4 regions of the Paenibacillus sp. FSL H7-0442 genome follow, and region 4 is predicted to be linked to each of the others. Evidence: riboswitches for the same ligand, from Rfam matches in the RefSeq annotation. Region 4 holds a riboswitch; each other region holds the start of a gene.
The links. A riboswitch is a leader RNA that binds a small molecule or an ion and turns the genes downstream of it on or off. The one in region 4 is predicted to bind thiamine pyrophosphate.
Positions count from the first base shown of each region.

Region 1: another riboswitch for thiamine pyrophosphate. It lies ahead of MHH57_RS04625 (ECF transporter S component); the one in region 4 lies ahead of MHH57_RS02095 (ABC transporter substrate-binding protein).
Region 2: another riboswitch for thiamine pyrophosphate. It lies ahead of MHH57_RS13470 (thiamine phosphate synthase); the one in region 4 lies ahead of MHH57_RS02095 (ABC transporter substrate-binding protein).
Region 3: another riboswitch for thiamine pyrophosphate. It lies ahead of thiC (phosphomethylpyrimidine synthase ThiC); the one in region 4 lies ahead of MHH57_RS02095 (ABC transporter substrate-binding protein).

Region 1 is NZ_CP151963.1:1,029,709-1,035,087, reverse strand. Features, by position in the region: gene MHH57_RS04635 (energy-coupling factor transporter transmembrane component T) at 115-906, opposite strand; gene MHH57_RS04630 (ABC transporter ATP-binding protein) at 881-2,332, opposite strand; gene MHH57_RS04625 (ECF transporter S component) at 2,332-2,928, opposite strand; TPP riboswitch at 3,178-3,289, opposite strand; gene MHH57_RS04620 (TatD family hydrolase) at 3,332-4,129, opposite strand; gene MHH57_RS04615 (polynucleotide kinase-phosphatase) at 4,150-5,379, opposite strand, start outside.
Region 2 is NZ_CP151963.1:3,110,203-3,115,581, forward strand. Features, by position in the region: gene MHH57_RS13455 (thiazole synthase) at 1-365, opposite strand, end outside; gene thiS (sulfur carrier protein ThiS) at 368-571, opposite strand; gene thiO (glycine oxidase ThiO) at 568-1,716, opposite strand; gene MHH57_RS13470 (thiamine phosphate synthase) at 1,781-2,374, opposite strand; TPP riboswitch at 2,640-2,748, opposite strand; gene MHH57_RS13475 (ABC-F family ATP-binding cassette domain-containing protein) at 2,843-4,396, opposite strand; gene MHH57_RS13480 (hypothetical protein) at 4,581-5,379, opposite strand, start outside.
Region 3 is NZ_CP151963.1:830,504-835,882, forward strand. Features, by position in the region: gene MHH57_RS03680 (Fe-Mn family superoxide dismutase) at 1-113, opposite strand, end outside; gene MHH57_RS03685 (alpha/beta hydrolase) at 370-1,407, opposite strand; gene MHH57_RS03690 (IclR family transcriptional regulator) at 1,708-2,451, shown strand; TPP riboswitch at 2,607-2,719, shown strand; gene thiC (phosphomethylpyrimidine synthase ThiC) at 2,907-4,751, shown strand; gene MHH57_RS03700 (hypothetical protein) at 4,874-5,026, opposite strand.
Region 4 is NZ_CP151963.1:467,938-473,316, reverse strand. Features, by position in the region: gene MHH57_RS02105 (bifunctional 2',3'-cyclic-nucleotide 2'-phosphodiesterase/3'-nucleotidase) at 1-1,906, opposite strand, end outside; gene MHH57_RS02100 (pyridoxamine 5'-phosphate oxidase family protein) at 2,131-2,565, opposite strand; TPP riboswitch at 2,836-2,945, shown strand; gene MHH57_RS02095 (ABC transporter substrate-binding protein) at 3,139-4,182, shown strand; gene MHH57_RS02090 (MTH1187 family thiamine-binding protein) at 4,722-5,015, shown strand; gene MHH57_RS02085 (ABC transporter permease) at 5,012-5,379, shown strand, end outside.

The sequences.
Region 1 (5,379 bases), 560 kb from region 4:
TTCTCAGGGAAAATGTAATAAGCCCGCCAGCCCAGGCGGGTCTGTACGAGCCGTCAATTCCCATTGCATTAATATACCACAGAGCAGAAAACGGGCAAAGCCTTTTGACAACAATTAACGTACATCCCACACCCCTACATAAGGAAAGCAAATCCCAAGTCCCCAAGCCAGCGTAAGCATGACGACAAAATAGAATATGAATACAATATCTATAGCCGAATAGCCGATCGCATAATAATACGTTCGCTTGGTTTCATTGGTAAAACCCTTGGCTTCCATAGCAATAGCAATGCGCTGGGCACGCCGAATACTTTGAGCGAGTAGCGGAATCGCATACCTGCGAAGCGTGGCATACATATTCCATTTGGACACATGCTGATGTAAACCTCGAATACGGTGGGCTTGTCTCAATGCCTGGAATTCCTCCACCATCATAGGCATCAACCGCATGGCTGCCAAAAAGCTGTATGCATACTTCGGAGGGAGCTTCCATTGCTGCATCAGTGAATAAAAAAGGTCCACTGGACGAGTCGTTAAACCAAACAACAAACCTACCGCAGCCATACTCAGCGCACGAAAGCCCAGATGCATGCCTCGGTAAAAGCTTTCCTGCGTCACATGGATCAAACCCCATGTCCACCAGGTCGTCACCCCTTTGCCGAACATCATCATACCCGTTGAAGTTGAAATAAACACCAATATAAAGGGAGACCCGTATAGCAGCAGCCTCTTCCATGGATGGCCTGACCAGACAAGCAGCAACAGCATAGCACACGCAACATTAAACATGACATTCGGATCATGAATGACTATAACGACCACAAACAGGATGGAAAACATCACGAGCTTTAGGCCCGGATTCACGCGATGCAGCCATGTTTTATGATGGGGAAAGGACAGGTTCATACTGTAGTTCCCCTTTCTGAATCCGCCATGTATCGGTACAATATCGACGGACAATTTCCGGGTCATGGGTGACCATCACAATGGCCGTGCCTGCCGCTCTCAGCTGCTCCAACATATCCAGCATGACAAAGGTATTACGCGCATCCTGCCCAAAGGTCGGTTCATCGAGCAGCAGCACTTCCGGCTCACGAATCATAGCCGTAGCAATACTCAACCGCCTTTTTTGGCCTAACGAAAGCTGATACGGATGCCGCTCGTCCAGCCGCTCCAGTCCGAACTGTACGAGCATCCGATCGACCCGTTCCCGGCACTGTTCAACGGTATACAAGCTCTTGGGTAACGAATACTCTAGTTCCTTTCGTACGGTATGCGCTACAAATTGCAGCTCGGGATTTTGAAACGCGAACCCGATACGCTCTGCCAGTTGTTCTGTACTGCCTGCCTCAATTCCGCGCACGCTATAACGTCCCTGTGTGCGAAGTAAGCGCATCATGGAGAGCAGTAGCGAGCTTTTGCCAGCCCCGTTTTCACCAACCACGCCAATCCAGTCGCCAGGCTTCACCTGCGCATGCTCCACATAAATCACTGAACTTAAACCGCGGAGGCCGCTAAAATGTTCCAGCTCCAGCACATCAGTCCCCGCACCATTCTGTTGCGTCACTGCTTCACTCCAACGTGGCGAAGACGCTTCATTCCATACTCCCGGATACCACACGCCGTACTCGGACAATGCCTGCCGGTGCACATGAAATACTTCTTGGGCCCTTCCATCTGCAATGATCTCCCCTTGAGCAGAAAGCACCACAATCCGATCCACATCATGGACAATTTCATTAATTTTATGCTCCACAATCACCAGTGTCTGGTCTACCGAAATGTTGCGAATGGTATCCCACACCTGTGTAGTGCCTTCCTCGTCCAACAAAGCCGTGGGCTCATCCAGAAAAAGCACTTCTGGCTCCATAGCCAGCACAGACGCAATCGCCAGCCGCTGCTTCATTCCCTGTGACATGCTGCCAATGGGCATATGTATATCATCCGTCGATAGACCCACCTGTATCAGCAGCTCGCGAATACGGGATCGCATCTGCTCCCGGGGAACCTGATTATTTTCCAACACAAAAGCCAGTTCCTCATCTGCATATGACATACAGAACTGCGTATCAGGATCTTGAAATACAATACCTGAGACACTTGGGATTACAGCAGCATCGCATTTCATAGGCACTTCTATCGTGCGTGGAATCAGACCGCTTAACACTTGGAGCAGTGTTGATTTACCGCATCCACTCGGTCCCAGTAGCAGCAGCTTTTCCCCCTTGCGGACAGACAAAGACATATTGTGAAAAAGCAGCTCTTGCTCACCGGGGAATTTCAACCGTAGCCGGGTGATCGAAGCCACCACATCTTCGGTTGCCCGGCTCATCAATCCAGCCCCTTATAATCTTGTTCCGTTGCAGGCCTCAAACTTCGCGTGACTCCGGTTACCTCCAATGCCTTAGCCAGATAGAACGCGAATACCCCGGCAATCACAATACTGCCAATCATCCGAAATCCAATATACAAAACATAGTTCCAAGTCGATAGCTGATCAATATACCCGTAGCTGAAGTCTAAAATCAGAGAAGTGACAGCCGCCCCAGCCGCAGCTAGCGAAGCAACCCACAGGTTTGCGTTCCGATACAGAAAAGCCGCAAAAAACAGCTCCGCTCCCAAGCCTTGCAGCAGGCCATAGTACAAGGTGGACATACCCCATTCGCTTCCCAAAAAAGCACTGACCGTTGCCGCTGCCACCTCTGCCAAAATCGCAACACCCGGCTTGCGAATGATGAGATAAGCAAACGTACCTGCCATAAACCACATGCCATACATCAGTTGCTCGGCGTGTAGACCCAATGGTTTCATCAAATCATAGGCAGGTCCCCATATTTTGTAGATCAACCCGAACACAACAGCGATCACAATCGTGACCAAAATATCCGTCAGTTTCAACCCTTTGGACGCTCTTACAGCAGTATTCATTATTGCGTGCTCCCCTTTTTCCTTATAGTTGGCCTCTTGGCCATGAAAAAAAGCTTGTCTGGAGCTGAATCTCCAGGCAAGCTTTATGCGCAGTAAAAGGTGAAGCACCATACAAAACATCATTCGTCGATATGCCTTATATAACCAGTAGTCTAAACTACTACACTGATACCCAGCCAAGTCAGGATCAAGGTAAAATGCTAGGACATACATTGAATCTATCGACAACCGCAAAAAAAAGCGGCATTCCTGTATAGTGTTCTTGGTTTCTCTACGCTGGCATTACCCAGATCAGATTTCACGGTCAGTGGCAAGGGCCACCCTCTCAGCCTGACTTTCTCAAGCTCCCGACAATGCTTTTTAATTCACTATAATATATACCACATCTATGGCTTTGACAATCCTATAATCCGAAGAAACGTTTAGCCGTTTCCGTCGTCGCGATTTCGATCTCCATCATGCTTCGACCTGTACATTCGGCTATCGTAGCAGCAATGTGAGCGAGATACATGGGCTCATTACGCCCTTCTTTAGGCTTCACAGGCAAATTACGCGGGGTCAAAAATGGAGCATCCGTTTCAATCATCAGACGGTCCAAGGGAATATCTCTGACCAGTTCACGCAGATGCTTCCCCCGCCGTTCGTCGCAAATCCAGCCGGTGATTCCGATATACAGTCCCATTTCTACATACGTACGCAATTCCTGTTCCGTGCCGGTAAAACAATGCACTACCGCTTTATCGACAAGCCCTTGATACTCCCGAAGCATAGCGACAAAGTCCTCATGTGCATCTCGTTCATGCAGAAATAACGGCATTTTCAGCTCACCCGCCAGTTGGATTTGCTCGCCAAACCATCGGCGCTGCACATCACGTGGCGAAAAATCACGGTTATAGTCCAATCCGCATTCCCCTATGGATACGACCTGCGGCTGACCCGCCAACTGGCGGAGCTGCTGAATCGTGTCTGCACTGCAGTCTTTGGCATCATGGGGATGCACGCCAGCTGTCGCATACAGCTTGCCCGGATAACGCGCTGCATACTGAGAAGCTTCCCGACTGCTGCGGACACTGGTCCCGGTAATAATCAGCGGTGAAATCCCTACAGCCGCGGCTCTCTCTACCACCTGTTCCCGATCTGCATGAAACGAACGATGCATCAAGTTCACACCAATATCAATTAACGGTGTACCCCTTTCCATCTCAATCCCTCCCTCGCAAACTACAATCTTGGATCAATCGGCTCTGATTCCAGAGATAGTGCGGCAAGGACGCATTCATGAATACGATCTACCGTATCCTTGCGGACAAAACGTTCCACGCCTTCCATACCAAGCGCTCCTTCCATCAGGGCATGACGCTCCTTTTTGTTCGTTCGACGCTGCTTCAGACGCTTTAAATTCTCAGGGGCAAGATAATCCATACCGTAAATGATGTGCAAATACTTCCGGCCTCTCACCTTGATTGCAGGCTGAATCATCTTGTCCCGATTTTTCATCAAAAAGCGTTCCGGCTTGATCACAATCCCCTCATGACCATCCTCTGTCATCTCGTTCCACCAACGAATGACCTCTTCCTCGCTTGCTTCGTCCGTGATCACGCGATACTCTGTCTCCATAAACAGGGAAGACAGCCCAGCCAGCTCCCGGTTTTGCTCCATATGCCAAATATGAGAATGGTCGAAAAAAGTCTTTCCGCTGTGTGCCAGCGTATGAAACGGTGCGATACGAATCTCATCCAGACCGTCCACATCCCAGCAATATTTTTGAAAAGCCTCTTGAAACGTCACGGCATTCGCGTACTTCTGTTCCATTTCCTCCAACCAGTCTCCAACCTCTCGGCCCGCAACCTTCGCCTGCTTCAGCTTGTCTACCAGCTTACTGCGATCCAGCAGAGCTGCTTCACCCACATGCGCATACTGTGCAGCAATCAATTCCCGAGCCTTGAGATTCCACGGTACAATTTCCGCATCCAGCAACACAAAATCCGTCTGGTTCCGTTCAAAATATCCGGCAGTCCGTAGATCCACATTCAGCTTTTCCAGCACTTGCTTCCCAAGGCTTTGTTCAAAGAAAGCTCTCCCGCTCCGACTGTAGATCGTGCCCAATGTCGGGTAGCCTACATACTCGACAGCGGCCTGTTCGTTTTTGAATAATAGCAAAATAGCCCGGCTACCCATATGTTTTTTCTCAGCCACCATCGTTTGTACCCCTTGCCCGCGATAATAAGCCAGCGCTTCACGCGGATGCTCCAGATAACCTTCCTCTGCAGACACCGCTGGAGCAGGACTCATGGTCGGTGGAATATACACCAGTTCCTCTATCGGTACTGTCACATGTGACACGGCATCTATAGCGGTTTTGACCGATTCTCCTTGAACGCGCACTTCGCCATACGATTCCGTCAGTACACTGTAACCAGCGATGAGCTTGCGTAAATTCGGCGGGGAAAA
Region 2 (5,379 bases), 2.6 Mb from region 4:
TCTAACAGCTTTTCACTAGCTTTCAACGTTTCAAATGGGTCCGGCAGCAGTGTCTTGCTATCCCCAATGACTTCCACCTTAATCATATCGCACAGGCCGGAGGCTTTTGCCAATTTGGCAATACGAATCGCCTCCTCTGCTGTTGTAGCCCCTGCTGTGTTGGGAAGAAGTGTATACCGGCTCAAATCCAGCATATCGAGAAAATGCTGCTTATCCCGTTCCTCCAAGTTCAATCTCCGTACAGCAAACGTCAATATTTCCGTCTCAGCAGCCTCTACGGCTTGGGATTGGATATCTAGATCAGAGAATTTTCCTGTTCCCAACAACAACCTCGAGGTAAAAGATGCTTTTCCAATGGTTAACATAATCAACCGCCTCCCACAAAATGTACAATCTCTAGGCAATCTCCATCTTTCAGTACCGCTTCATCATGATCTTCACGGGTCAATATATGCCGATTCAGCTCCACCACTACGGTTTTCACCTTTACATCAAGCTCATGTAGCAATTGATTCACATGAGTGATTCGATTAGAAAAGGTCAGGCTCTGGCCGTTAATCGTCAGCTTCATAAGCTTTTCTCCTTGAGGAGCTCAGAAGAAAAACTACTTATCCCAAATTCTGCTGCACAAGCCCCATTAAGCATAGCTGCCATCGCACGCCCGGTAGCATCACTCAGCAGGACACCGTTGCGATAATGCCCGACTGCAGCATATACGCCCTCGACCCCAGGAACAATGCCTATAAAAGGATGACCTGATACAGCCTGCGGACGTAAGCCCGCCCAAGCGCGTATAAAAGAAGCTTCACGGACGCGCGGCAGCCAGGCAGAGGCACGTGCCAGCAACCCCTCCAAGCCTCCTACGGTCACCTCTTCGTCATATTGATGTGGAAGGCTCGTTGCCCCAATCCAAAGCTCGTTATTCTGTTTAGGCACGAGGTAAATATCATCAGCATAAATGGTATATTCTAACGGGTGATCCTTCAAGGAGACCGCTACCGCTTCGCCCTTGACCGGATAAAGTGGATATTCAAACCCAACCTGCGCTAGCAATTTCATGCTATCCAAGCCTCCGGCAATAATGACCTGATCGCAGGAAAAAAAGCCACTATCTGTTCGGACACCGCAAACTCGACCATCCTGTATGACCAGTTGCTCTGCCTGTGTACCAGACCATACCGTTGCTCCCAGCACCGCAGCAGCACCTGCATAAGCACGGCAAAGCTGGACAGGAGCCACTTGTGTCTCCTTTGAACGATATATTGCCCCGATCGCTTGTTCATCCAAACCTGGAATTCGTCGGGCCAATTCTTTCGCATCCCACCAGATAGGACAATCACCCTCTCGCGTTTTAGCAGCTTTCCAGCGTTTTTGGCCTTCAGTCTCCGTACGGAAAGGGGTCACAAACCCTTCAGTACGGAATTCCACCGAAATACCTGACAAACGCTCTAGATCACAGACAAGCTCAGGGAATGCATCTCGACTTATGCGAGCAAATCGTGATAGCTCAGAGTCGGTGAACTCTTCACTTTCCGCTGCCAGCATTCCAACCGCTGCTCCTGAGGCTCCCTCACCCGGGATCAATCGTTCCAGCATAATCGTACTTCTTCCCTCCTTGGCCACATGATAAGCAATGGAACTGCCGATGACACCTCCACCTATGACCAAGCATTCAGCGTGTCCAATCACTCTTTCCTCTGTGTGTATCTTTAGCATTTGTTCCGTATCTCCTCTCCATAAACCCTTCTGCTTTCAGCTTGCCTCTACTCTCGTTTTCTCGCTACAGGCTGTGAACTACAAGGTCTGCCATTCGCCTATACTCCATTGCAGCTGCAACGGGCGACTCAGCCTCCCATATACCAGACATCACCGCAATTCCGCTTGCTCCGGCCCTATAAAGCTCCGGGATATGATGCGGTTGTATGCCGCCTAGCGCAATCACCGGAATGTTTGACAGTCTGCAAATATGTTCAAGCTGAGCTAAACCCCGCGGTACAATACCGGGCTTACAATGGGTCTCATATACGTGACCATAAAGTACATAGTCCGCTCCTGCCCGCTCAGCAATTTGCATCTCCTCCAAGGAATGTACAGACACTCCACAGCGTGTACCCTTTGGAAGTAGGCTTTTCACATCCACAACAGGTAATCCATTAGCTGGTAATTGAACGGCTCCGACCAAAGTAAGTAAAGCTACATCCACACGATCATTTACTACAATTTGTTGCAAAGGAACTTCCTGCTCCACCAGGCTGCGAGTCAAAGAAAGCAATGCAGAGGCACCATTCTGTTTTAAACGTGCGTGTACATAATGAACATACGGACAAATCACAGCAGCCACTTGGGCGGCTTGTGCAAAAGTGCCCTTTTCCATCGAAATTGCGTGTAATTCGATTTTGTCTTCACCTCACATTGGACTAAAGGATCTAAGCTTAGCCAGCCACGTCTACCAGCAGGAATGAAAGGGGATTATATGTGAATCGTCTACGGAAGCTCGAACTACTTAAAATGAACGAAACGCAAAAAAACCACTTCCCCAAGGAAGTGGTTTAACGAACGTCCAATAATCGAACGGACCATGATATCCGTATACGTGTATCGTCCCACGCACAAACAAAAATAAAGATGGTGTTGCCTTGTTTGTACGGCGCTCACTTCCCTACGCTGGCATAACCCAGATCAGGTGCAAAGGGTCCGAAATCCATTTATTCCGTCTCAGCCGCATGGGCGGCTCCCCTAGTGTGACTATTTTATTGTATAAGCTAAAGATAGCTTAGCATATTTTTCTAATTCTGCAAACCCCACTTCGTGTGAAATTTGCTGGAACTGGATTTAGCTGATTTTAGTTAACTTTACTTGACCACTCTTCCACATTCCACGTTTTGGTTACCCAATCCTCGTAAAAGTCCGGTTCGTGAGATACAAGCAATACGGTCCCTTTGTATTCCTTCAAAGCACGTTTCAGCTCATCCTTTGCTTTAACATCCAAGTGGTTGGTAGGCTCATCGAACAGTACCCAGTTGCTTTCACGCATTAACAGTTTGCAAAGACGGACTTTAGCCTGTTCTCCACCACTGAGCGCAGATAGCGGACGCGTGATATGCTCATTTTTCAAACCGCAACGCGCCAAATGCGCTCGTACTTCATGCTGGTTCAAATGCGGAAATTCATTCCACACATCGTCAATCGGTGTAATTTTCTCGGCCTTTACTTCCTGCTCAAAATAAGCGGGCTGCAAAAAATCACCTTGATAGGTTTTTCCACTGATTGGCGGAATTTTTCCCAATATGGTTTTGAGCAATGTCGATTTACCGACACCATTGTAGCCGACAATTGCAATCTTTTCGCCACGTTCAATCGTCATGGACATTTTAGGCAAAAGGGCATGTGTATAACCAATCTCAAAATCAATACCCTCAAATACCGTCTTTCCGCTTGCACGTGCCTCTTTGAATTGAAAGGTTGGTTTTGCGGCTTCTTCAGGCTTATCAATACGTTCGATCCGATCAAGCTGCTTTTCACGGCTCTTTGCTCGGCCTGATGTAGAGGCACGCGCTTTATTACGCTGAATAAAATCTTCCTGTTTCTTAATAAAATCCTGTTGCTTCTCATAAGCATCAATATGCTGGGCTTTGTTCAGATCCGCCATTTCGAGAAACTTTTCATAATTAGCTGAATAACGGGTCATCTTGGCAAATTCAAGATGGTAAATAACATTAACGACCTGGTTCATAAATTCAGTATCATGTGAAATAAGAATAAAAGCATAAGGATAATCCTTCAAATAGCGCGTAAGCCATTCAATATGCTCTACATCCAAATAGTTGGTAGGTTCATCCAGCAACAGGACGTTCGGCTTTTCCAACAGCAACTTAGCAAGAAGAACCTTTGTCCGTTGCCCGCCGCTAAGTGCGGATACATCCCGATCCAGTCCTATGGCCGACAGACCTAGTCCATTCGCCATCTCTTCAACCTTTACATCAATGAGGTAAAAATCCCCCATATCCAGTTGCTCCTGAATTTCCCCCATCTGTTCCAGCAACACTTCCAACTCATCAGGAGAAGCATCCCCCATTTTGTCAGTAATCTGCATCATTTCCTTTTCCAATTCCAACAAAGGAAGAAAAGCATCCTTCAATACATCACGTACCGTTTTGCCCGGTGTCAGCTTGGTATGCTGATCCAGATAGCCGTAACGCACACGTGGAGTCCATTCCACTTTACCCTCATCCTTAAGCAATTTTCCAGTGAGAATGTTCATGAGTGTCGATTTACCAACACCGTTAGCTCCTACCAAACCTACACGTTCCCCCGCAAGCAATCGAAAGGAAACATTTTTAAATAATGCGCGGTCCCCAAAGTTGTGGGATACATTTTCTACAGTCAATAAACTCATAAGCTGTTTTTGGCTCCTTATTGTCATCGGCATTGCCGACTGTTCTTATTTCATATGCATTTCGTTTCTCTCAAAGCTTTATTGTAGCACATTCTGCAACCATATCGGAATATTGAAAACAGTGAATTTTAAGGTTTTTTGGTATGGATCTGCCTAAAAAAAGAAAAACCACCCATGAGGGTGATTATTTTAAGCCATTATAACATTTGTACTCAAAGTAACCCGCAGCTGCTGCAGATTTTTCATCCGTGAAACGTTCACTCGCTTTAAAGGGAGCTGGACATGAATCTCTATAAAAATACTTTATTCCAGTATCTGGTTCTATGCCACCGATAATGTCTTGCTTTCTAACGACTCTCCCACCACCAAATCCATAGTTATTGTAATACCTGTCTCCAACCGGAATGCCTTGGATAAACGCGATCAGCCCCACATCATCTACCGTGTTGTACCACTCCTCTTGCGGAATGATCGGTAGCGTGAACGAATAAGTTATGCCGTTACGCGCTGCTTTTTCGTTATGGACATTAATAATTCGCGCCAAGTCCTCTTGAACGCTGCGAACAATGGTGGAACGACGTATTTGCTCAAAAGTTTCTGAATTATTCAGCAAAGATATAGCGGTCTGATCCTGAAGTTCCTTTTGAAAGCCCTCTATCCACCTGTGATTCCGAGCATCGTATGCGTGCACATAATTATCCAAGGTGAACCCCACACTGTTGCCTACTAAATCAACATAGGCATATGGCTTTTTTTCGCTCCATTTGTGGCCAATAGCAGCTTGTCCATGCTCGTCTGTATAGGCTTCTGAGGTGAACGCATAATAACCGTCATAATCCAGAATTACAATAGCCGGTATGTAATCCAATAATGCACGTTGTGCTACTATATCCCCATCAATGCCTACATTAAGAAAAAGGGTGTGCAGGAACGTGTTCAGCGCTGCTTCTTTATCTACCCGAAAAAACTTATCCGATCCGTAT
Region 3 (5,379 bases), 360 kb from region 4:
AGTTCCTCGGTAGCGGATTTAATCACTTCCACATGCCAACTTTCCTGCTGCTTCCAATGCCGAATTTCCTCCAGCACACGTAAGGGCAGGAAAGACCCATAAGTACTCAGCATCGTTTTATACCTCCCGTATCCCACTATGGCTATCCGGCGGATCTGGCAGATCTGCCCTGGATGCATACGTACCCAGTATATTCGCTGTCCTATCGGGAATATGTCTATGAACTCGCTTAATTTGGTCACATCTGTTACGTAGAACAAGAATACCATGGTAAACGAAAAAGAAGCCCAGCTACGGCACGGGTTAGTGTCCGTAGGCAGGCTTCTTCAAGGTGAAGAATTAAATACAGTTTTTTTGAAAAATAATTCTTTACTTTGTAGTCGTTTGTTTGTGGGCATCAGCGATCGTTTTCTTGTCCTCCAGCTCCTGTACACTGCTTAGAAACGTCGATACCCGCCGTAGATATTCACGGGGATGCTCTCTGAAAATAAGCTCATGTATTCCGTTTTTGACAATCCATACACTGGAAAGTGGGTTGGTTTGATTGGCAGCGAGCTTTTCCGCAATAGGATAAGGAGCCTTTTCATCCTGTGTACCATGCACAAACATGATCGGGAACGGATAGTTTTCCTTTTTAACCTCCTGATATGGAATCTGATGCAAGCTGGTGCCGTTCAAGACTGGAAACAGCAACTCCAGAATTTCCAAAGACGGATGTCTTGGCAGGTTAATTTGATTGTGAATGTTATGGTACAGCGTATCCGGCTCCAACAGGAAAGTGCTGTCCAAAATCATTGCGTCCACATCCTTGGTTTGCAAGCCCGCCTGAAGAGCGGTTCCTGCCCCCATGGAGAAGCCCCATACGATAATCTCCGACGAGCCGCGTTGCTTCGCAAGCTGGATCGCTCCGAGAAGCTGCTGGGATTCCGCTTTGCCTCCGGTTGCGACTGATTTGCTGTTTTGTGACGCGAATCCATAATCGAACATGACCACATTAAAGTTCAAACTGTGGGCATAATGCGCCAGATCATACATGGGAATCCAGCTTTCTTCGCGGTTAGCTCCATAACCATGGCTGAAAATAATCGTTTTCCGCGATTGATCCGCCGGGATATACCAGCCTTGTACCATGCGGCTACCATCCTTGGCAGGGAAGCTGACTTCCTCATAAGGCATGTTTTTGGCCTGCATCGGATTAGAGTACAGCGGCGCGACGGTAGGATTCGTAAGTACCCATGCGATGTAAGCATGCAAGGCAATAAAACAAAACAACAGAAAAAAAACGACCGACAGCAGCAGAGCAATCACAACGTGCTTGAACCGCAGCAGACGGGGATTAAAGAGTGGGGTGGACGGCTCCTGAACAGCGGTCTGTAGCTGAGAGTTGCGCTGGGATGTAGAAATCATGTAAGAGCCTCCTTATATAAAATTGATCTTCGTTTCAATAGAATTTAGGTATAATTCCACTTGAAAATGATAGTGTATATCCGTATAGATACCTATTATCGTATGATGGGGGTTATCCAAAGTCAACGCCTGAACCGGAAAAGTAAAAATGATGCAAAGAATTGTCGATGTTTGTTCTCGTTCTGTAATATGGTTGTCACAAAAACATCGGTTTACAGTAGCCGCGACTATTCTATATAATTTATGTAACCATGTTTCATAGTGTGAAACGAATATGGATACAAGAGGAGCGGTTCACGAATGGAAGACCGTAAATTAACCGTTCGCGCTGTAGAGCGTGCACTTGATATATTGCTGTGTTTTACCGCAGATTCGGATCTTGGCCTAACGGAGATTGCCTCCAAAATTGGTCTACATAAAAGCACGGTTCATCGGCTGCTGACTACGTTGGAGGATCGGGGCTTTGTCGTTCGGAATGCCGAAACGGAAAAATATCGACTTGGCTTCCGCATTTGGGAGCTATCCACACATTTGTCCCAAAGTGACGAGCCGGCGGTGTTGTTACAGCCTGCAATGGAAGGACTGCGTGACCGTCTGGGCGAAACGGTCAGCTTGTACTTACGGGACGGCAGCATGCGTATTCGCATACAAGCCGTGCAGAGCAATCAGGCGATCCGCAGGGTTGCGCCTGTGGGTGCGCGTATGCCGCTGGCTGTAGGAGCCTCCAGTAAGGTGCTGGCTGCCTTTATGCCGCCGCAGGAGCTGGAAGCCCTGCTAAGCGGGAATGAATGGCCGCCCTCGGTAGACGCGGAGGTCTATAAAGCCCAGCTGCAGGACATTCGCGAGAAGGGCTATGCGACCAGCTATGAAGAACGGGAGCCAGGGGCCGCTGCTGTGGCAGCACCAATTGTGAACCGGAAGGGACAGGTCACTGCGGCTTTATCTGTATCCGGTCCGGTCAGTCGGCTTGCACCCGAGACGCTACATGACTTTGCTCCGATTTTGATCGAAGCGGCGAAGGAAATGGGGCTTATGCTTCCGTAACAAGAATGAATGCAGTTGAAGCAAGCAAAGTGATTTGATGAGGAGCGTCTTCTTGCTAAATGAAACCTAGAAGGGTTGCCAAAGCCATAAATTTGAAGTAGTCTGATAAGGATGGCGGGATGTCTGTTATGTCCGCCTCATGTGAATAGAAGTATCGCAGTTACTGGGGGAGCCTGTAATGCCGGGCTGAGATGGAATCGTGTAAGATTCCGGACCCTTTGCACCTGATCTGGATCATACCAGCGTAGGGAAGTAATCGGCCATTGAAATGTATACGCAGCTGCTGTCTACGGTGACGCATTGGAATAGGATTATTCCACATGTGCACGGTCTGGATAGCTGCCTCGTTAGATTAGCCGGTTCCCTCGGGAACCGGCTTTTTTGCATAGATCAGCGCCACCCTGGGAATGGTTCCGGATCGGTGTGTCATTTCATCGAAACAGGAGGAATGGACAATGAAGCCGACAGAAGTAGAAGGAACAAAAGGAACAGAATTTAAATCAGCAGAAGTAAGGTTGGCAGGAACAAGGGAAGTTGGGGTAGAGAAGACAAACGGGGAGCAAGCCAGTGGGGTAACGCCCTTTCCAGGGAGCCGTAAGGTATATATTCAAGGCTCGCGGCCGGACATTGCCGTCCCAGAGCGGGAAATTGCTCTTCATCCTACACATACGCCGCAGGGCACGGAGCATCATGAGCCATTGCGTGTGTACGATACGAGCGGTCCCATGACTGACGAAGCCTATCAGGTCGATATCCGTCAGGGCCTGCCTCCATTACGGCGAGCTTGGGCACTGGAACGGGGCGATGTGGAGGCTTACGAGGGACGCGCCGTCAAACCGGAGGATAATGGACTGAAACCTGGCTCCAAACGGGAGACAGTTGAATTTCCCGGCGTGACCAACCGTCCGCTTCGTGCTTCGCAAGGTCGTACAGTGACGCAAATGCATTATGCACGGCAAGGGATCATTACGCCCGAAATGGAATTTGCGGCGATCCGCGAAGGGGTGGAGCCTGAGTTTGTACGGCAGGAATTGGCGGCTGGACGAGCCATTTTGCCTTCGAATATCAATCACCCGGAAAGTGAGCCGATGGTCATTGGGCGTCATTTTCACGTGAAGATCAATGCGAACATTGGTAATTCTGCGGTTACCTCCTCGATTGAGGAGGAAGTGGAGAAAATGACCTGGGCTGTGCGTTGGGGCTCGGATACAGTTATGGACCTATCCACAGGCCGTAATATCCATACCACACGTGAATGGATCATTCGGAATTCTCCTGTACCGATTGGAACTGTGCCGCTGTATCAGGCACTTGAAAAGGTGAACGGCGAAGCAGAAGCGCTGACGTGGGAGTTGTATCGCGATACGCTGATCGAGCAGGCGGAGCAGGGAGTGGACTATTTTACAATTCATGCGGGTGTATTGCTGCGGTATATACCGATGACGGCGAATAGAATGACGGGAATTGTGTCCCGTGGCGGGTCGATCATGGCAGCCTGGTGCCTTGCGCACCATCAGGAGAATTTTTTGTATACACATTTTGAAGAAATCTGCGAAATTATGAAAGCCTATGATGTGGCCTTTTCTCTCGGGGATGGTCTACGTCCAGGTAGTATCTATGATGCGAATGATGAAGCACAGTTTGCAGAGCTGGAAACGTTGGGCGAGCTAACGCAAATCGCATGGAAGCATGATGTTCAGGTCATGATTGAGGGGCCGGGACATGTCCCTATGCATAAAATCAAAGAGAATGTGGATTTACAAATGGAGATTTGTAAGGAAGCTCCTTTCTATACCTTGGGACCGCTCACGACGGATATTGCCCCCGGATATGATCATATTACCTCAGCCATCGGGGCGGCGATGATCGGTTGGTTCGGGACGTCCATGCTGTGCTATGTTACGCCTAAGGAGCATTTGGGTCTTCCGAATAAGGATGATGTCCGTGAGGGTGTCATTACCTACAAAATTGCGGCACATGCTGCCGATCTGGCGAAGGGCCATCCACGGGCGCAGCAGCGGGATGATGCTTTGTCCAAGGCACGCTTTGAGTTCCGCTGGCGGGATCAGTTCAATCTGTCGCTTGATCCCGAGCGGGCCTTGTCCTACCATGATGAAACGCTACCAGCAGAGGGAGCCAAGGAAGCACATTTTTGCTCGATGTGCGGCCCAAAATTTTGTAGTATGCGCATCACGCAGGACATTCGCGCCTATGCAGCGGATAAGGGGCTGAACACCGAAGAAGCAGTGGCCGCTGGGATGCGTGAGAAGGCAGAGCAGTATCGGGATGGCGGTCAGTAAAACGAATGTGTGAGTTTAGGAACGCATGAATCAAAAAAAGCCGTGGTTCTCTACAGTCGATGTAGGAAACTACGGCTTTTTGGCTTATGTAAAGCGAGTCATGCAACCGGATAAACGGCGCCTTATTTTTTACCCATTTTTTCATTCAAAATGTCCTGAAAGCTGAGCTTCTTCTCCGAGCTATCTTCTTTCTTCTGCATACTCACCGCGTTGGCACGTTGGTATTGGTGGTGAAAGGGCATCAGGGTGTGGACGGTTAAGTTCATTGTATTCATGTAGATCATTCCTCCAATTCCATATTGTCAAATTCAGATTGAGTTGCTTAGGACGTCTGTATAGGACTATTTGTATGTACTTGATGTCGCAATGCTATGTAGGTTGCTTGGTTATGTTTCAATCATTATACCCACATTTTTTCAAAGTAAAACGCTTTTGACATAAAACAGGAAGATGGTCATGTGTGTTCAAAATGCCGATTAGGAGGATGGTCGTTTTAGGGGAAAATGTGCCTAGGTCTAAAACAAGGGCTTGAGGCCCGTTTTCTTAGTTTAGTAGTCGGGATTGTGTTTTTTTGTCGAATAACCTTGTAAAAGGAGGGTTTTGCGGACTCCTCAAGTCAGGATTGAGG
Region 4 (5,379 bases):
GTTGATTGCCTGCCAGCACGTCTTTGGCATCAGGAGAGGACTCGAAAGTAACCTTTGCCTGACCAAAAGAAGCAATAGACCAGTTGCCATCCGCCGATGGATTAATCGTTCCGTTCGTACGGATATAGTCAACAACGACTTGACGACTTTCATCCGGTGCTGCCATCACAATTCGTTTGCCATCTGGGTTGGCCAGTTTGGATGAGGAAGCACGATAGTTATTGGTGGCTACGATAAATTTCTGTGCAGGATCTATAGCCTTTCCATTGTATTGCAGATCCTTGATACGATGCGCTGAAGAATCAATAATAGTTCCCTTGGCATCATACCGTGCAGGCTGCGTTACATCAATCTGATAATTCACACCATCAATGACATCAAAATTGTAGGTTGGGAAATCCTTGTTGATCAGCGATTGCTCCTCAGTTTGCTTTGGATCAATACGGTTGAACTGACCCGCAGACCACTCCAGCCATTCCTGAATTTCAGCACCGGTCACTTCTACAGCATGAACCGTGTTCGGGTACACATACAGGTCGGACACGTTTTTAATCGCTACCGTACCTTCAGGAATATTAGTGTAATACTCGGCTCCGTTTCGACCGCCGGCCTTGAATGGAGCGCCTGCCGACAATACTGGAAGATTTTCGTATTCAGTTCCTTTAAGATGGTTTTGAACATACCATTTCTGTGCATTCGTCACAATTTGAATGGAAGGGTCGTCCTGCACTAATGCAAAATAGCTGGTAATTGGCGCCGTCGTTGTTCCTACAGGCTGGCGAATATAATCCAGCGTTCCTTGATGCTCTTCTTTGACCGCATCAATCAGTTTGAATTCAGGCGTAAACTTCACAGTCTGATTGGTAGTACTCACTACCGGACGCACTTGAGACTGAGAGTCGATTACGTTCCATTCACTCTTTTCCTTTTCCAGAGTCAGGTCAATAATGCCCAAATCCTTGCCCCATGAAGAAGCTTCCACGGCCGGTACGCCATTAATGGTTCCCTTATCCAGATCTACACCCTTCATATCTTTAAAATCAGGGCCTGGGAAAGATTTATGAGCATGCCCAAACAGAATCGCGTTAATTCCTTCCACCTGGCTCAAATATTTAACAGCATTCTCCATCATTGGCGTTTGTGGCACATCCTCATAACCTGTGTGCGCAAGCACGACAATAATGTCGGCACCTTCCGTTTTCATTTGAGGAATAAACTTTTTCGCCGTTTCCACAATATCCTTCGTAACGACCTTATCCTTTAAATTGGCTTCATCCCATTGCATAATTTGAGGTGTTACCAGGCCGATTACACCCACTTTGAGTGTATGCTGATCACCTTTTTCATCCGTTACTGTTTTATCAAGAATCTGATAAGGGGTAAAATAATTTTTAGTAGCTTGACCCCCCTTGTCAACATAAACATTCGCATTTACGTAAGGGAAATCGGCTCCCTTGAGCGATTTCTCCAGAAAGCCTAGACCATAGTTGAATTCGTGGTTGCCCACTGTAGCCGCATCATAGCCCATCAAGTTCATCATCTTGTAGACCGGATGGACGCCGCCTTCTTTCTCGAAGGTTTTATTTCTGGCCATATAATCACCTAATGGATTGCCCTGCAATAAATCACCGTTATCGAACAACATGCTGTTTCTCGCTTCACTACGCGCCTGTTGGATTAGTCCGGCTGTGTTAATCAAGCCATATTCGTTGGTTTCTTTGTCCGAGTAGTAATCGTAGTTCATCAGGGACGCATGAATATCCGTTGTTTCCATGATCCGCAGATTCACCGTAGCTTCATCGCGGGATTTGTTAGCTGCCCAAGATGGAGCGGCCGAAAACACCAGCATGCTACAAGCTACAACTGCTGCTGTAAACCCTTTAAACCAATTTTTACGTAATAACAAAATATACCCCTCCTCATTAAGGTGTATGCCTCATATACATACTTTTGCACATATATGTAAGCCTTGAACCCACCATTTCTATTTTAATCCAACGCCAGACAAAAGAGTAGTCATTTACTTAAAATTATTTATGAAAAAATAATTATTTTTCTCAAACATAAAAAAACCAGCAAACCTCCTAATAAAAACTCGGAGATTCACTGGTTTATCCATTTATATTCGTATTATTTCTTCCACACCTGGCGCTCCGTTTGCTGACCCACATACTCAATGCGAGTCGGATTCACGTCCAGAATGACATAATCGGGATCATCCGGTCCGGAGAACCATTCCTTCAAGGAATCGTTCCACACTTGTTTGCGCAGCCCCTCATCAGCTGTAATCTGGACGGTAGCCTCCACTTCTACAACTTCCTTCGTACCGCCAACCTCATAACCCAGCAGCAGATAAGCATTCGGATTGTCCTTTAGCTCATCCACTTTATGCGTTTTGCGATCTGTCGCCAGATGAATGTTCATTCCATCGTTAAAAAGGGCCATATAGCGTACTTTCGGTTTGCCACCCTCTACCGTACCTAACGAACAAAATTTGTTGTTATCCAAAGCCTTCACAATGGCTTGTTCCAGTTGGTTGCGATCCAATGTTTCCGTTTTACCCACAGTACAACAACTCCTTTTCACGAATTAGAATTCTCTACGGCCATGCCATTGGGCACCAGCCCATCTGAACCTACCTGCGCAGCTGTTCTGAAAATAACATGACCGGATCGAATCGGATTGATTCATACTCATTTTCAGATCAAAGCTCACAGTAAAAGTGTACCCTGTCGTTCGGCAAATGAACCGTTATCTCTCCCTTCATGCTGGACAGACCCGCATTCAAAGCATATAATCGTCGTAGTAAACCCGAATAAATGAACCCATTAAACCATACAATGCCAGGGGTGCTGGAATCGGCCGGCTGAGAGTGTGTCCCAAGACACTGACCCTTACAACCTGATCTGGGTAATGCCAGCGTAGGAATGCTTAAGCAAGATGTGCCTTCTTTACATAGGACCATCCCTTACTTTGGTATATACAAGCGCAAGCGTCCCGGAAACTCGGGGCGCTTTTTTGTTGAGGATTAAGTTGTTGGAAAGATCGCGTCCGGCAGATGTTATTTTTATGAAAATGGGAAACTTAAGCTGTCTGATTGGATGGATAACGGGTAATCAAAAGGAGAGAACACTAACGATGAAGCGCATGAAAATATTAAGCCTGGGACTGATCAGTCTGTGGCTCATGGCCCTGACCCTGACCGCTTGCGGTGGAAGTCCCCCTACATCCCAAGAAGCAGCTTCCGCTACCGACACTCAAACGTCTACTCCGGCAAAGGGGCTCAAAGATGTTAAAATCGTGCTCGACTGGACACCCAATACGAATCATACGGGACTCTATGTCGCCAAGGACAAAGGATTTTACGAAAAAGCAGGTTTAAATGTCCAAATTGTTCAACCTGGTTCAGGCGGAGCCGATCAAATGGTTGCTTCTAATGCTGCACCTTTTGGTATCAGCTACCAAGAAGGCGTCACACAGGCCCGCACGCAAGGTGTGCCGCTTGTATCCATCGCTGCGGTGATTCAGCATAATACCTCAGGCTTCGCAGCCCCGGTAGATCGCGGAATTAAAAGCCCGAAAGATTTTGAAGGTAAAAAATACGGCGGTTGGGGCTCTCCCGTAGAAGAAGCGGTCATGAAATCCATCATGGATTCAGACAAAGGCGATGTGAGCAAAGTGAAGATCGTCAACATGGGCAATGCAGACTATTTTACAGCCGTGAAGCGGGATATCGACTTTGCCTGGATTTTCTACGCATGGACCGGAATCGAGGCCCAACTTCGAGATGAGCCATTGGATATGCTGTATGTAAAAGATTATTCCAAAAGCCTCGACTACTATACGCCTGTAATTGTGAGCAACGAACAGACGATAAAAAATGATCCCGAGCTGGTCAAAGCGTTCATGGACGCTACCGCCCAAGGCTATGAATACACTATCGCCCATCCGGAAGAAGCCGCGGACATCTTAAGCAAAGCTGTACCGGAGCTGGATAAAAAACTGGTACTTGCCAGCCAAAAATGGCTAAGCCCACGTTATCAGGATGATGCCGCGCAATGGGGCGTGCAAAAAGCGGAGGTATGGCAAAACTATTCGGACTGGATGTACGAACGCAAGCTGCTCAGCAAGCCTTTGGAAGTCGATAAGGCCTTCACAAACGACTTCTTGCCCAAGCGCTGACCATTTGTTAAAACGCTAAATAAGACTGAACTAGAGAAGTGAACGAAGCGCCACTACGCAGTCGGATGGTGCTTCCCATCGCCACCGCCCCGGATTTCTTAATAAAAACTTATGATTAATGTAGAAATCCGGGGAGGTTATGCTTCCGAAGCGAGCTTTCCTACGGAAAGCTTTTAAAGCGAACGCTAACGCTTGTACAGCACCATTCCGCCCACTTCGTTCTCGTTCAACTTGGTTTATTCTTTAGTTTCATATTATCTAAGCGCTAAGTAGGTGCGCTTGTGTGTTAAAAATGCCGCACAAACCAGCTTTAAAAATAGGGTGCTTTTAAGGCGGGCAGCAGCGGAGCGGTTCATTTGAATCTGGAGAAGCGGAGCGTTCGCCTTTGCAGGGGAATTCTTACCTTTGAAAACTTAAATAATCCAAGAATCCCCCTGCAACAGCGATCGTAAGACCAAATGAAACGCGGAGCGGTCTCAAACGCCTTAAACCACCCTATTTTCTCTAAAACACTCCAAATGAAGGACAGGTGAATTTGCATGGCTAATACACTGCTCAGTATTCAAGTAATCCCTAAAACTCCTAATAACGAGGACTCTTACCCGTATGTAGATAAGGCGATTGAGGTCATTCAGCGCTCCGGTGTCAAACATCAGGTGAACCCATTGGATACGACCATGGAGGGCGAGCTCGACGAGTTGCTGAAAGTGGTTAAAGAAATGCATGAGGCTTTGACGGAAGCGGGCAGTCCCAGCGTCATTTCACAGATCAAAATCGCACATAACCCACAAGGCATCAGCATGAACAAGCTGACCGAGAAATATCGCCCATGAATCCGAAAGGCAAGAACGCATCCTGGTGGAAAAGCGTATGGCCGCCCCTTGTGGCGGTCCTCTTCTTTTTAGCAGCCTGGCAGGGGGCGGTTTCCTATTTACATATTGAATCCTGGCTACTGCCAGCTCCATTCCTCATCGTACAGGAGGGCATGGCCCAGACGGCGCTGCTTGGTGCCCATACATGGGCTACAATTCGCCTGACACTTGTGGGATTCGCTATAGGGACAGCAACGGGACTGTTGATCGCCATCGTTCTTCATACCATTCCTTTTCTCAAATCCGCCCTGTATCCGCTGCTTATCCTGAGCCAAAACATTCCGATCATCGCCCTGGGGCCGCTGCTCATGGTGTGGTTTGGTTT